DNA from 3 places in the Kocuria palustris genome. Region 3 is predicted to be linked to each of the others. Evidence: riboswitches for the same ligand, from Rfam matches in the RefSeq annotation. Region 3 holds a riboswitch; each other region holds the start of a gene.
What was found. Region 3 has a riboswitch for S-adenosylmethionine ahead of JOE55_RS03455 (bifunctional o-acetylhomoserine/o-acetylserine sulfhydrylase). Riboswitches for the same ligand answer to the same signal wherever they lie in the genome.
Positions count from the first base shown of each region.

Region 1: another riboswitch for S-adenosylmethionine. It lies ahead of JOE55_RS06105 (cobalamin-independent methionine synthase II family protein); the one in region 3 lies ahead of JOE55_RS03455 (bifunctional o-acetylhomoserine/o-acetylserine sulfhydrylase).
Region 2: another riboswitch for S-adenosylmethionine. It lies ahead of JOE55_RS09335 (ABC transporter ATP-binding protein); the one in region 3 lies ahead of JOE55_RS03455 (bifunctional o-acetylhomoserine/o-acetylserine sulfhydrylase).

Region 1 is NZ_JAFBCR010000001.1:1,388,568-1,393,088, forward strand. Features, by position in the region: gene JOE55_RS06095 (glucose-6-phosphate dehydrogenase) at 1-218, shown strand, start outside; gene JOE55_RS06100 (amino acid permease) at 449-1,933, shown strand; SAM riboswitch class I at 2,072-2,174, shown strand; gene JOE55_RS06105 (cobalamin-independent methionine synthase II family protein) at 2,191-3,402, shown strand; gene JOE55_RS06110 (cobalamin-independent methionine synthase II family protein) at 3,457-4,521, shown strand, end outside.
Region 2 is NZ_JAFBCR010000001.1:2,094,325-2,098,845, forward strand. Features, by position in the region: gene JOE55_RS09325 (ABC transporter permease) at 1-530, opposite strand, end outside; gene JOE55_RS09330 (aliphatic sulfonate ABC transporter substrate-binding protein) at 527-1,573, opposite strand; gene JOE55_RS09335 (ABC transporter ATP-binding protein) at 1,570-2,370, opposite strand; SAM riboswitch class I at 2,369-2,475, opposite strand; SAM riboswitch class IV at 2,592-2,706, shown strand; gene JOE55_RS09340 (LLM class flavin-dependent oxidoreductase) at 2,789-4,210, shown strand; gene JOE55_RS09345 (Fic family protein) at 4,286-4,521, opposite strand, start outside.
Region 3 is NZ_JAFBCR010000001.1:795,850-800,370, reverse strand. Features, by position in the region: gene JOE55_RS03465 (S9 family peptidase) at 1-1,368, opposite strand, end outside; gene JOE55_RS03460 (CPBP family intramembrane glutamic endopeptidase) at 1,459-2,244, shown strand; SAM riboswitch class IV at 2,313-2,427, shown strand; gene JOE55_RS03455 (bifunctional o-acetylhomoserine/o-acetylserine sulfhydrylase) at 2,495-3,856, shown strand; gene metX (homoserine O-acetyltransferase MetX) at 3,858-4,521, shown strand, end outside.

The DNA.
Region 1 (4,521 bases), 590 kb from region 3:
CGCGGGTGACCCTGTCCTCAGCCACCCCCGAGTCGCCCTTCTCCGCCTACGGCTCCGTGGTGCGCCGCATGCTCGACGGCGACCGCTCCTTCAGCGTCAGCGCCCAGGCCTCGCAGCACTGCTGGCGGATCGTGCAGCCGGCGATCGACGCCGTGGCGGACGGCCTGGTGCCGCTGCAGGACTATCAGGCGGGCTCGGAGGGCCCCGAGACGATCTGATGTCACACACCTGCGCGCAGCGGACGCCCCCGCCCGCTGCGCGCAGGCACGCCGGACGATCCCACCCGTGAGACGCGGATCACGGGGCGCATCGTCCGACGCTCGCGAAGGCTTCCGCCGAGGCCCGGAACTCGCCCTCGGGGTGGCCTAGTGTGTCGCCATCAGATCGTGACGTGCAGCACAGGCGCCCGAGGCCGATCCCCCGGCGCCCTCACCACCAGGAGGCCCCCATGGGTTCCGGATCCTCGCCCGCGACCAGTCGCGGACGCCATTCGCAGAGCACCACCGCTCCCGCAGCGCCCGGGGCAGACGGCCCCCAGGACTCGAACCTGAAGGCCCACATGAAGGGCCGCCACCTGGTCATGATGAGCCTCGGCTCGGCCATCGGCGCAGGCCTGTTCGTCGGCTCGGGGGCAGGCATCGCCGCCGCCGGGCCGTCGGTGCTCGTGTCCTACGTCGTCGCCGGGTTCCTGATCATCCTGATCATGCGCATGCTCGGCGAGATGGTCGCCGATCACCCCACCTCCGGCGCCTTCTCCGTCTACGCGGGCCGAGCCGTCAGCCCGGCCGCGGGCTTCGCCGTCGGCTGGCTGTGGTGGGTGCAGCTGATCATCGTGATCGCCGCCGAGGCCACCGCGGCCGCCCAGATCCTGGTCTCCGCCTGGCCCATCGCCCCGCAGTGGCTGCTCGCGCTGATCTTCATGATCATCTTCACCGCCATCAACCTCATCGGCGTGGGGCAGTTCGGCGAGTTCGAGTTCTGGTTCTCGCTGCTCAAGGTCGCCGCCGTCGTCGTCTTCCTGGTGATCGGCGGGCTGTTCGTGATCGGCCTGCTGCCCACGGCCGAGGCGCCCGGCCTGGCCAATCTCACCGCCCACGGCGGCTTCATGCCCAACGGCATCGGAGGCGTGGCCGCCGGCCTGCTGATCGTGGCCTTCGCCTTCGGCGGCATCGAGATCGTGGCCGTGGCGGCGGCCGAGACCGAGGACCCCGAGAAGAACGTGGGCCGGGCGATCCGCACCATCGTGTGGCGCATCCTGATCTTCTACATGGGCTCCGTGGCCATCATGGTCCTGGCCATGCCGTGGAACGACGAGAACCTGCTGGCCTCCCCGTTCGTGGCCGTACTCAACACCGCGGGGCTTCCGGCCGTCGCCTCCATCATGGCGGTCGTGGTGACCGTCGCGCTGCTGTCGTCGCTGAACGCCAACCTGTACGGCGCCTCGCGGATGATCTTCTCGCTGTCCCACCGCAGCCTGGCACCGGCCGCGCTGAGCAGGACCAACCCCCGCGGCGTGCCGGTGGCCGCGGTGCTGGCCTCGGTGGCCTTCGGCTTCGTGACGGTCGGGCTGAACTACCTGTGGGCCGAGGAGATCCTGGGCATCCTGCTCAACATCGTGGGCTCCACCCTGATCGTCATCTGGACCATGACGATCGTCTCCCACCTGGTGCTGCGCCGCCGCGCCGAGCGCGAGGGCCGCGAGCTCGTGCTCAGGGCCTGGGGCTACCCGGTGCTGTCCTACGTGGCGCTGGCGGGCATGGTGGCCGTCGTGATCCTGGGCATGACGGTGCCCGGCGTGCGTCAGCAGATCCTGCTCACGGCGGGCCTGTTCGCTCTCCTGTGGATCATCGGCGCTGTGCTGGCCAAGCGGCGCGGCGTGACCCGCTTCCGCGCCCCGGAGGAGTTCGACGACCCGGCAGCGATGCCCCGCTGACCCTCCGTTCCCCCACCCCCCCCACCCCGCCGAGTGGATCCCCCGTTGCGCTGTTCGGGCGAACAGCGCAACGGGGGATCCACTCGGCGGCTTTCGTGGGTTGGGTGCGACGCCCGCGGCATGGCAGGATGATCGGCGTCACCATCACGAGCGACCGAGAGACCTTGGCTCGAAGACGTCGCAGCAACCATGCGGGGATCCGTCCCCAGCGCAGAGGTGCTCCCGCCAGGACCGATGGAAAGGACGTGCCTTCGCGCATGCTGAACACCGACCGCATCCAGACCACCCACGTGGGCTCCCTGCCCCGCACCCCCGAGCTGCTGGCCGCGAACGATGCCTACCAGGCCGGCACGATCTCGTGGGAGGAGCTCGTGGCCACCATGCAGCAGGGCGTACGCGACATCGTCGCCCGGCAGTCCGAGATCGGCATCGACATCGTCAACGACGGCGAGTACGGCCACACCATGTCCAGCTCCGTGGACTACGGCGCCTGGTGGAACTACTCCTTCTCCCGCCTGGGCGGGCTGAGCCCCTCCGACGAGGACCGCTGGGACCCGAACGCCGGCGCCAGGCGCTCCTCGCCCGGCAATACCGTGCTGACGTCGTTCGCCGATCGCCGCGACCGCCAGCGCTTCGCCGAGGCCTACGCCGATCAGTCCTCCGGTATCCTCACCGCCCGCAAGCGGGTGGCCCAGCCCAAGATCACCGGGCCGCTGACCTACACCGGCCACGACGCCGTGCAGGCGGACATCGCGAACCTCAAGTCCGCGCTCGAGGGCTCCGGCGCCGAGCAGGGCTTCATCGCCGCGCTGTCCCCCGGCTCCTGCGCCCGAGTGAGCAACGAGTACTACGCCACCGATGAGGAGCTCGTCTACGCCTGCGCCGATGCCATGCGCGAGGAGTACCAGGCGATCGTCGACGCCGGGCTGATCGTGCAGATCGACGACCCCTCGATCGCCGAGTCGTGGGACCAGATCAACCCGGAGCCCTCGCTCGAGGACTACCGCTCCTTCATCCAGCTGCGGATCGAGGCGCTGAACCACGCGCTGCGCGGGCTGCCGCAGGAGCAGATCCGATTCCACCTGTGCTGGGGCTCCTGGCACGGCCCGCACACGACCGACCTGGAGCTCAAGCACCTGATCGAGCCCCTGCTGCAGATCGACGCCGGCGGCTACTCCTTCGAGGCGGCCTCCGCCCGTCACGGCCATGAGTGGCGCGAGTGGGCGGATGCCGGGCTGCCCGAGGACAAGGTCATCATCCCGGGCGTCGTCTCGCACTCCACCAACGTGGTCGAGCACCCGGAGCTGGTGGCCGAGCGCATCGAGCGCTTCGCCTCCGTCGTGGGCCGCGAGCGCGTCATCGCCTCGACCGACTGCGGGCTGGGCGGCCGTCTGCACCCGCAGATCGCCATGGCCAAGCTCGAGTCGCTGGCCGAGGGCGCGCAGATCGCCTCGAGCCGCCTCTTCTGACCCCTCTCCCCACCTCCGAGTGGATACCCCTCTCACACAGAACGGAACCTCTTCATGCACCGCTCCGAGAACCGCATCCTCACCACCCACGCCGGCTCCCTGCCGCGCACCGATCAGCTGATCGAGGCCAACCGCGCCCGCACCGGCGGACAGGACTACGACCAGCTGCTCACCGAGTCCGTCGTCGACGTCGTCCAGCGCCAGAAGAACCTGGGGATCGACGTCGTCAACGACGGCGAGTACGGCCACGCCATGTCCGAGGACACCGACTACGGCGCCTGGTGGCACTACATCTTCGACCGCCTCGACGGGCTGGGCCCCGGCTCGGTCGATCTCTGGAGCCAGACGGCGGTGCGCTCCGAGCCGGGTCAGGTGCGGCTCACGAGCTTCGGCGACCGTCGTGACCGACAGCGCTTCCAGGACGCCTACACCGACCCCTCCAGCGGGATCTCGACCGGCAATATGCCGCCGTTCCCCGAGTTCGTGGGCCCGATCCGCTATGTCGGCCAGGAGGCCGTCGCCCGGGACATCGCCAACCTCAAGCGCGCGCTGGAGATCACGGGCGCGTCCGAGGGCTACCTGGCTTCACTCTCGCCGGGGTCGTGCGCGCGCCTGGAGGACAAGCACTACGGCGACGAGGACGAGGTCCTGCAGGCATGCGCCGAGGCCATGCGCGAGGAGTACCGGGCGATCACCGACGCCGGGCTGATCGTGCAGATCGACGACCCCTCGATCGCGGAGAACTGGGATCAGATCAACCCCGAGCCGTCGGTCGAGGACTACCTGGCGTTCACGGCCAAGCGCGTGGAGGCGATCAACTACGCGCTCGAGGGCATCCCCGCCGAGCAGGTCCGGTTCCACCTGTGCTGGGGCTCCTGGCACGGCCCGCACACCACGGATCTGGAGTTCAAGCACCTGGTGCGCACCATGCTGCAGATCAACGCCGGCGCGTTCTCCTTCGAGGCCGCCAACGCCCGCCACGAGCACGAGTGGCGCGTGTGGGAGGACGTCTCCCTGCCCGAGGACAAGCTGATCATCCCGGGCATCGTCTCGCATGCGACCAACGTGGTCGAGCACCCGGAGCTGGTGGCCGAGCGCATCGAGCGCTTCGCCTCGGTC
Region 2 (4,521 bases), 1.3 Mb from region 3:
GGGAAGAACGCGCCGATGGCCACCAGGGTCACCTTGGAGTTCTCGCCGATCCCGATCCACAGCAGCAGCAGCGGCACCCACGCCAGCGACGGCACAGCGCGCAGCGCCCCGATCAGCGGCGAGCCCAGGGCGCTGGCCCAGGGGGAGAGCCCGATCAGGGCGCCCACGGCCAGCCCGAGCAGCGAGCCGATCACGAATCCGACGACCACGCGCTGGGTCGAGATCCCGATGTGGGTCCACAGCGCCCCGTCGGCCAGCAGCTCGCCACCGGCCTGCAGGACCGCCAGGGGACGCGGCAGCTGCACCGGGGAGAACGTGCCGTTCGTGGACAGCAGCTGCCACAGCGCGAGCAGTGCCACCGGCAGCAGCAGGCCCAGGCCGACCCGGGCCCAGGGGCTGCGCAGGATGGAGCCCCGCGGGGCGGGGGTGCGGACCGAGCGCTGCGAGTCCGGACGCTGGGAGCCGGGACGGTCGGAGCCCGCGGGCTCCGGAGCCTCGGAGGCTGGTGCGGAGGTGGTCGTGACGCTCATGCGCTGTGCCCTTCGATGATCTCGGCCGCGCGATGGGCGCTGGCCTCCTGCGCGAACCGCGCGTCGAGGATGGTGTCGATGGCCTTCTGGACGGTCTCCAGGTCGGGGACGTCACCGGTCTCCACGAGGATCGGGGCGATGCGCTCGAGGACCTCGAGCTGGTCGTCGCCGGGGACCGGGTCGATGTCAAGGTGCGTGCGCTCCCAGACCCGCTCGGCCGTCGTCGTCTCGATCTCGGAGGCCTCGGCCAGGATCGCGATGCCCTCCTGGGGGTTCTCCAGCGCCCAGGCGCGGGCGTGGGCGTAGACGTCCACGACCATCTGGGCCCCGCGCGGGTTGATCTCCAGGAACAGCTCGCGGGCGTTGAGGAAGCAATAGGTGTTGAAGGCCAGGTCGCGCTGGAACAGCACCGCCCCGTCCTGCTCGGCGCCGGCCATGATCGGGTCGAGCCCGGACCAGGCGTCCACCTGCCCGCTGGTCAGGGCGGAGCGGCCGTCGGCGTGCTGGAGGTTGACCACGGTGGTCTCGTCGAAGCCCATATCCGCCGCTGATAGCGCCTGCAGCAGGAAGAAGTAGGGATCCGTGCCCTTGGTGGCCGCCACCGACCTGCCGCGCAGATCCTCGACCGAGCGCAGGGGCGAGTCCGCGGTGCGCACGAGTGCTGCCCACTCCGGCTGGGAGCAGATGTCGATCGCGCGGATGGGGGAGCGGTTGGTGCGCGCCAGCAGCGCGGCCGAGCCCGCGGTCGAGCCGATGTCGATCGCCCCGCCGCGCAGGAACTCGTTGGCCTTGTTGGACCCGGCCGAGAACGTCCAGTGGACCTCCTGGCCGCCCTCGGCGGCGACGGTCTCCAGCCAGCCCTTCTCGCGGATGATCAGCGACAGCGGGTTGTAGGTCGCGTAGTCCAGGTAGATCTCGGTGTCCGAGCCGGCGGCCATGCCGCGGCCCGGGCCCTCGCCCTCCATGACGCACCCGGACAGGGGCGCGGCGGCGGCCCCGACGGCGGCCAGGCCCAGCAGGCGACGACGCGTCAGCCCGCTCATGCCTCCACGCCCAGCAGGCCGAGCAGGTGCCTGCGGGCACCCGTCAGCTCGGGATCATCGCGATGGCGCGGGCGCGGCGAGTCGACCGTGAGGATCTCCTGGATGCCCGCCGGCCCGCCCTCCGGCGGCGTCCCGAGCACGACCACGCGGTCGGAGAGCACCAGGGCCTCCTCGACGTCGTGGGTGACCAGCAGGACCGTCGTGGGATCGGCGGCGTGGATCTCCAGCAGCAGGTCCTGCATCTTCAGGCGCGTCAGTGCGTCGAGCGCGCCGAACGGCTCGTCGAGCAGCAGCACCTGCGGGTTGCGCGCCAGCGCCCGAGCCAGCGAGGCCCGCTGCGCCATGCCTCCGGAGATCTCCGACGGGCGATCCTCCGCATGCCTGGACAGCCCGACCAGCTCGAGCAGGTGGGCCACCCGCTGCTCGGCCTCGAGGCCGCGCACGCCGCGCGGCAGTCCGAGCGCCACGTTGCGGGCCACGGTGCGCCACGGCAGCAGCCGCGGCTCCTGGAAGCCCACCGCGCAGCGGGGGTCCAGGCCGCGCACGGGCGCGTCGTCGATCAGGACCCGGCCGGCCGTGGCGGTGCCGAGACCGGCCACCGCGCGCAGCAGGGTGGACTTGCCGCAGCCCGACGGGCCCAGCACGGAGACGATCTCCCCGGGGCGGACCTCGAAGCTGACATCGGCCAGGACGTCGCGCCGGCGGCCCCCGGAAGACGGGAAGGACTTGCCGACCCGGTCGAAGGTCAGGGAGGCGGCATCGACCGTGCTCAGGGCGGACGGGGGTGCAGAGATCATCACATCACTCCATCGGTCCTGGCATTAGCACCTTGTGCCGCGGATGGACGGCACTGGTTGCTGCGGCGTCGACGAGCCAGGTCTCTCGGCCGCTCCGGATGGGAACCGGGGGTCATTCAATGCCCTGGTCCGGGGAGACAGCAAATCGGAGGACGAGCGGGGCAACGCGCGGCACGGGCTTCGCACTGTCGCCTCAGGTGTGCATGTGATGACGCTCACACGATCAAGAGTTCCGGCCCACAGCCCTGGCTGGCCGGACGGCAACCCTCTCCCGTAGCGGGGTGCCCCAGGTGAGGATCGGGCCGCTCGCTAGACCGCGTGCGGCAAGTACGGCGCACGCACGCGCTGGACCCGCAGGTTGGCCGCGGTATGAGCGGCGCACGGGGCGTGGGTCTGTACTTCTCAGGAGCAGCCTTCTATGGCCAAGCGGATCTCCCTGAACGCCTTCGACATGACCTGCGTGGATCACCAGAGCTTCGGGCTGTGGCGCCACCCGCGCTCGCGGGCCACGGAGTACAACACGATCGAGTACTGGACGCACCTGGCCCAGGTGCTCGAGCGGGGCCGCTTCGACGCCCTGTTCCTGGCCGATGTGGTTGGCATCTACGACATCTACCGCAACTCGGCCGCCCCCTCGATCGCCGACGGCGCGCAGGTCCCGGTCAACGATCCGTTCATGCAGATCTCCGCCATGGCCGCGGTGACCCAGAACCTCGGCTTCGGCGTGACCAGCGCGGTCACTTACGAGCAGCCGTACACGCTGGCCCGCAAGTACGCGACGCTGGATCATCTGACCCGCGGGCGCGTGGGCTTCAACGTGGTGACCTCCTACCTGCCCTCGGCCGCCGAGAACCAGGGTCTGCCCACGCAGATCGAGCACGACGAGCGCTACGAGCTCGCCGAGGAGTTCCTCGACGTCTGCTACAAGCTGTGGGAGGGCTCCTGGGAGGACGACGCCGTCGTGAAGGACGTGGAGCGCGGGATCTACGCCGATCCGGCCAAGGTCCACCCGATCCAGCACCAGGGCAAGCACTTCTCGGTGCCGGGTGCGGCGCTCACCGAGCCCAGCCCGCAGCGCACGCCGCTGATCTTCCAGGCCGGGGCGTCCTCGCGCGGTCAGGCCTTCGCCGGCAAGCACGCAGAGGCCGTGTTCATCGGCGCCCTGCGCCCGGACCTCACCCGGTACATGACCGACCGGATCCGCGACAAGGTCGAGGCCGAGGGGCGCGATCGGAACGACGTGAAGATCTACGCGATGCTCTCCGTCGTGGTCGACGAGACCGACGAGAAGGCCCAGGCCAAGTACCGCGAGTACCAGAGCTATGCCAACCTGGAGGCCTCGCAGGCCATCATCGGCGGCTGGTCCGGGCTGGATCTGTCCAAGTTCCAGGAGGACGAGGTCCTGAACTACGTCAAGACCGAGGCCATCCAGTCCTTCCTCACTCCGTTCACCATGCAGGACGGGGCCAAGCAGTGGACCCGCGAGGAGATCGCCCGCCACTGCGCGATCGGCGGCATGGGCGATGTGGTCGTGGGCTCGCCGCAGACCGTGGCCGATCAGCTCGAGACCTGGATCGACGAGGGCGGGCTGGACGGGATCAACCTGGCCTACCACGTGTCCCCGGGCTCGTTCGAGGACTTCGTGGAGCACGTGGTCCCGGAGCTGCAGAAGCGCGGCCGCTACCGCACGGACTACGACGGGCCCACCCTGCGCGAGAACGTCTACGGCGCCGGGCAGACCAAGGTGCTCGACACCCACCCGGCGGCCAAGTACCGCGGGGCCTACGTGGGCAGGCCGTCCACGGCGGACACCCCGTCGCGGGATCTGTCGCAGAGCTGAGCAGGCCGGCAGATAGAGGGCCCCTGGCGAGCATCTTCTGGATGTCCATCAGGGGCCCTTCGCTAAGGAGGGGCCTCAGTCATGATCGCGGAGGATCGCTGGGAGCATCCCGAGCTCGTCCAGCCGGCGTACGACGTGGATCGTGATCGGGCTCCGGCGCAGGTCCACGGCGTAGCGCCGCGGATTCGAGAGGATCTGAAGGTGTCCGGTGCTGACGAGTCTGCGCAGGCGCTGACTGCGCGTCGAAGAGCTTCCGGGGATCACCTCCGAGAAGTCGCCGGCGCGACAGGTCCCTCTGCGCGCGGCGTATT
Region 3 (4,521 bases):
CGAGTAGTCGCCCAGCACCGGCTGCTCGCGGCGCAGGACCGGATCGGGCAGCTCGGTCCCCGGCGCATCCAGGATGAGGTCGAAGACGCGCCGCGGGATCACGAAGGACTCGGCGGTGAAGCGCAGGACGGGGGAGTCCGGCTCAGCGGCGGTGAGGGAGACAGCCGTGAGCTCGCCGGGCACCTCGAGGACATGGGGCTCGGCCTGGCTCTCCGTGCCGAGTCCCTTCAGCGGGAGGATGCGCAGCCCCGGCAGGATGTCCTCACGGACCTCGAGAACCAGGTGATGCTGTGTGGCGGCGAAGCCCAGCACGCGCAGTCCCTCCCTGGGCGCCACGATGTCGATGCCGGGCGGGAATCCGTCGCCGGGCAGTTCCGCCGACTCGCCGGGCAGGTCCGACAGCTCGATCAGGCTCAGGCGTCCATCCGGAGCCTGGCGATCGTGCTGGAGCAGGACGACGTCCCGGCCGTCGATCCGCACGGGCTCCGCCGAGGCGAGAACGCCCGCCCCGCGCGGCACGACCACCTGTGGGGCCTGCTCGCCGGCCTCCTCGATGCGCAGGATCGAGACCTCGGAGTACTCGGAGCACCCGGCCTCGAGCACGAGCCAGCGCCGGTCCGAGGAGAGCTCGGCCCCCAGCCACAGGCCGGGGTCGTCCTCCTGGGCGATGGTGATGTCCTGCTCGAGCGGGGTCCCGAGCACGTGCCGGCGCAGGCGCCAGGGCCGCCAGGTGTCGTCGACCTCGGTGTAGAAGACGGCGTCTCCGGCGGGCGAGAGGAAGGCGCCGTAGGAGGTCTCGGGGATCTCGTCGTCGAGCGTCCGATCGGCGTCGAAGTCGTGGACGCGCACCGTGAAGCGCTCATCCCCGGTGGTGTCCTCGGCCCAGGCCATCCGGGTGCCGTCGTGGGTGATGTCGAAGGCGCCCAGCGACCAGAACTCGTGCGGCTGCGCCCGGGCGTTGCCGTCCAGGAGGGTCTGCTCGCCGGGCAGGGACTGGCCTGCCACGATCTGCGGCGGCTCCCACCCCTCCTCAGCAGCCGGGACGCGGCACTGCACCGAGTGCTCCCCGCCCTCCACGGTGCGCGTGAAGTACCACCAGTCGCCGCGCCGCCACGGCACCGACAGGTCCGTCTCCTGCACGCGGGTCCGGACCTCCTGGAAGAGCTGCTCGCGCAGCGGGGCCAGCTGGGCGGTGGCGGACTCGGCGTAGGCGGTCTCGGCCTCCAGATGCGCGATGACCTCCGGGGACTCCTTGTCCCGCAGCCACTCGTACGGGTCCAGGAAGGCATCGCCGTGGAACTCGCGGACGTGGTCGCGACGCACGGCCGACGGGGGAGCGAGCGGAAGATCCGAGTTCTGGGAGGTCATGGCGCCCATCGTAGGAAGCCCGGCAGACAGTACAGCGAGGTGCTGGCCGGACGCGCCGGCGTCCTTGTGCTGTCGTGGCGCCCGCCGACAATGGTCCTCATGACCGAAGCACGTGCCCCTGAGACGTCACACCCGTCGTTCGGCTCCCAGCGCGCCGATCTGTGGCTGCAGATCCTGCTCGTGCTGGGCGTCTCGCTGGGGGCCAGCGCCCTCTGGTCGCTCCTCGACCTCGCCGAGACGCTGTCCACCAGTTCGATCGCCGAGTCGAGCGCCTCCATGAACGCCGCGCAGAGCGGCTTCCCGCTGTTCGACGTCCTGCGCCGCAGCCTCGGGATCCTCTTGGCTCTGGTCCCGCCGCTGCTGGCGCTCTATCTGCTGGCGGGCTCGGCCGGTCAGCTGCGTGGGCTGCTGCACCGGATCGGCCTGGACCGCCGGGCCCCGCTGGCGGATCTGGGCCTGGGGACGCTGCTCTTCGCCGTCATGGGACTGGGCACCCTGGCGCTGTACCAGGCGGGCCGCCAGCTCGGGATCACCGCCGAGATCGTCACCAACGCGGGCGGGACCTCCTGGTGGGAGGTCATCCTGCTGCTGGCCTCGGCGCTGCGACACTCGCTCGTGGAGGAGATCATCGTCGTCGTGTTCCTGGCCGATCGCCTGCTGCGCGTGGGATGGACGTGGCCGGCCGTGCTGATCGGCTCGGCCCTTCTGCGCGGCAGCTACCACCTGTACCAGGGCGTCGGTCCGGCGCTGGGCAACGTGGTGATGGGACTGGTGTTCCTGTGGCTCTACCGCCGCACCGGACGCGTGATGCCGCTGATCATCGCCCACTTCCTGCTGGACGCCGTCGGCTTCCTGGCCGGACCCCTGCTGTTCTGACGGAGGGCTCCACAGACCACGGAACCCTGGTTTGCGCCGGAGCCGTGCTCGTCCGAGAATGGGAACCAGGTCACGAGAGCCAGCGACAAGCCCCAGCTAGCTGGCCGGCAACCCTCCTTCCGCGGTGGGGTGCCCTGGGTGAGGACCGGGCCGGTCGCGCACGCGGCACGGCAAGCGCGGGTCACGGCACCCGGTCCGACGGGTGCGTCGGACCTCGGTCCGCGGCCCCGGAAGACAAGGAGTCGCCGACATGTCCGCTCAGCAGCCCACCCCCTCCGCCCCGCAGGGCTGGAGCTTCGAGACCCGTCAGATCCACGCCGGCCAGGAGCCCGATCCCGTCACCGGCGCCCGCGCGCTGCCGATCCAGCAGACCACCTCGTACGTCTTCCCGGACGCCGAGACCGCAGCCGGTCGCTTCGGGCTCAGCCAGGTCGGGCCCATCTACACCCGACTGACCAACCCCACCACCGAGGTCGTCGAGAACCGCATCGCCTCCCTGGAGGGCGGGACCGCGGCTGTCATGGTCGCTTCCGGTCAGGCGGCCACCACCTACGCGATCCTCAACGTGGCCGGGGCCGGCGATCACATCGTGGCCAGCCCGTCGCTGTACGGAGGGTCGTTCAACCTGTTCAAGCACACGCTGTCCCGGCTCGGGATCGAGACCACGTTCGTCTCCGATCCGGACGATCCCCAGGCCTGGCGCGACGCCGTCCAGCTCAATACGAAGGCCTTCTACGCGGAGTCCATCCCGAACCCCCGCAACGACGTCCTGGACCTGGAGACGGTCTCCGCGATCGCCCACGAGTCCGAGGTCCCGCTGATGGTCGACAACACCATCGCGACCCCCTACCTGCTGCGGCCGTTCGAGCACGGCGCGGACGTGGTGATCCACTCCGCCACCAAGTTCCTCGGCGGGCACGGAACCTCGGTCGGCGGGTTCATCGTGGACTCCGGGCGCTTCGACTACACCCGCTATCCGGATCGCTTCCCGGGCTTCACGGAGCCGGACGAGTCCTATCACGGCCTCGTGTTCGGCGAGGTCTTCGGGGAGAACGGGCCGTTCGGGGCCAACGTGTCCTTCGCGTTCAAGATCCGCACCCAGCTGCTGCGCGACATGGGCGCTGCCATCTCCCCGTTCAACGCCTTCCTGATCGAGCAGGGCATCGAGACGCTGTCGCTGCGCATGGAGCGCCACGTCGCCAACGCTCAGACGGTCGCCACCTGGCTGGAGGCCCACGAGGGCGTCGAATCCGTGTCCTACGCCGGGCTCGAGTCCTCTCCGTGGCACGAGCGTGCGCAGAAGTACGTCCCCGGCGGCGCAGGTTCGATCCTCGGCTTCGTGCTCGACGGCGGCTCGGAGGCCGGCCAGGCCTTCGTGGACGCGCTGAGCCTGCACTCGAACGTCGCGAACATCGGTGACGTCCGCTCGCTGGTCATCCACCCGGCCTCCACCACGCACGCTCAGCTCTCCCCGGAGGAGCAGCTGGCCGCCGGCGTCGCCCCGGGGTTCGTGCGCCTGTCCGTGGGACTGGAGCACATCGACGACATCCTCGCGGACCTGGAGCTCGGCTTCGCCGCGGTCAAGGCGCGCGGCGCAGGGGGAGCGGTCTGAGGTGACCGCCATCCAGAGCACGACCGCGCGCTCGCAGCAGCCCTTCCGCACCGAGGGGCTGTTGCGCCGCGCCCGCATCGGCGACCTCGGGCTGGAATCCGGGGCCGTGCTGCCCGATGTCGAGCTGGCCTACGAGACCTGGGGCGAGCTCGACGACCGCGCCTCCAACGCGGTGCTCGTCCCGCATGCGCTGACCGGAGACACCCATGTCACGCGCGGACGGGTCGCCGAGGACGCCACCTCCTTCGACCGTGTCTCCGCCGAGGCACCGGGCTGGTGGGACGGACTGGTCGGGCCCGGGCGGGCGATCGACACCGACCGCTTCTTCGTGGTCGCCATCAACATGCTCGGGGGCTGCTACGGCTCCACGGGTCCGTCGACTCTGATCCCGGAGGACAGCCCGCGGGCCGGTCTTCCGTGGGGATCGGACTTCCCCGCGGTGACGATCCGCGACTCGGTGCGCGCCGAGCAGCGCCTGGCCGAGCAGCTGGGCATCGCGTCCTGGCGGCTGGTCGTCGGCGGTTCCATGGGCGGTGCGCGGGCCCTCGAGTGGGCCGCCACGTTCCCCGAGCAGGTGCGCGCCTGTGCGGTGATCGCCTCGACCGCCGCCTCGAGCGCCGAGCAGATCGCATGGGGCCAGGCGCAGCGCCTGGCGATCCGCAACG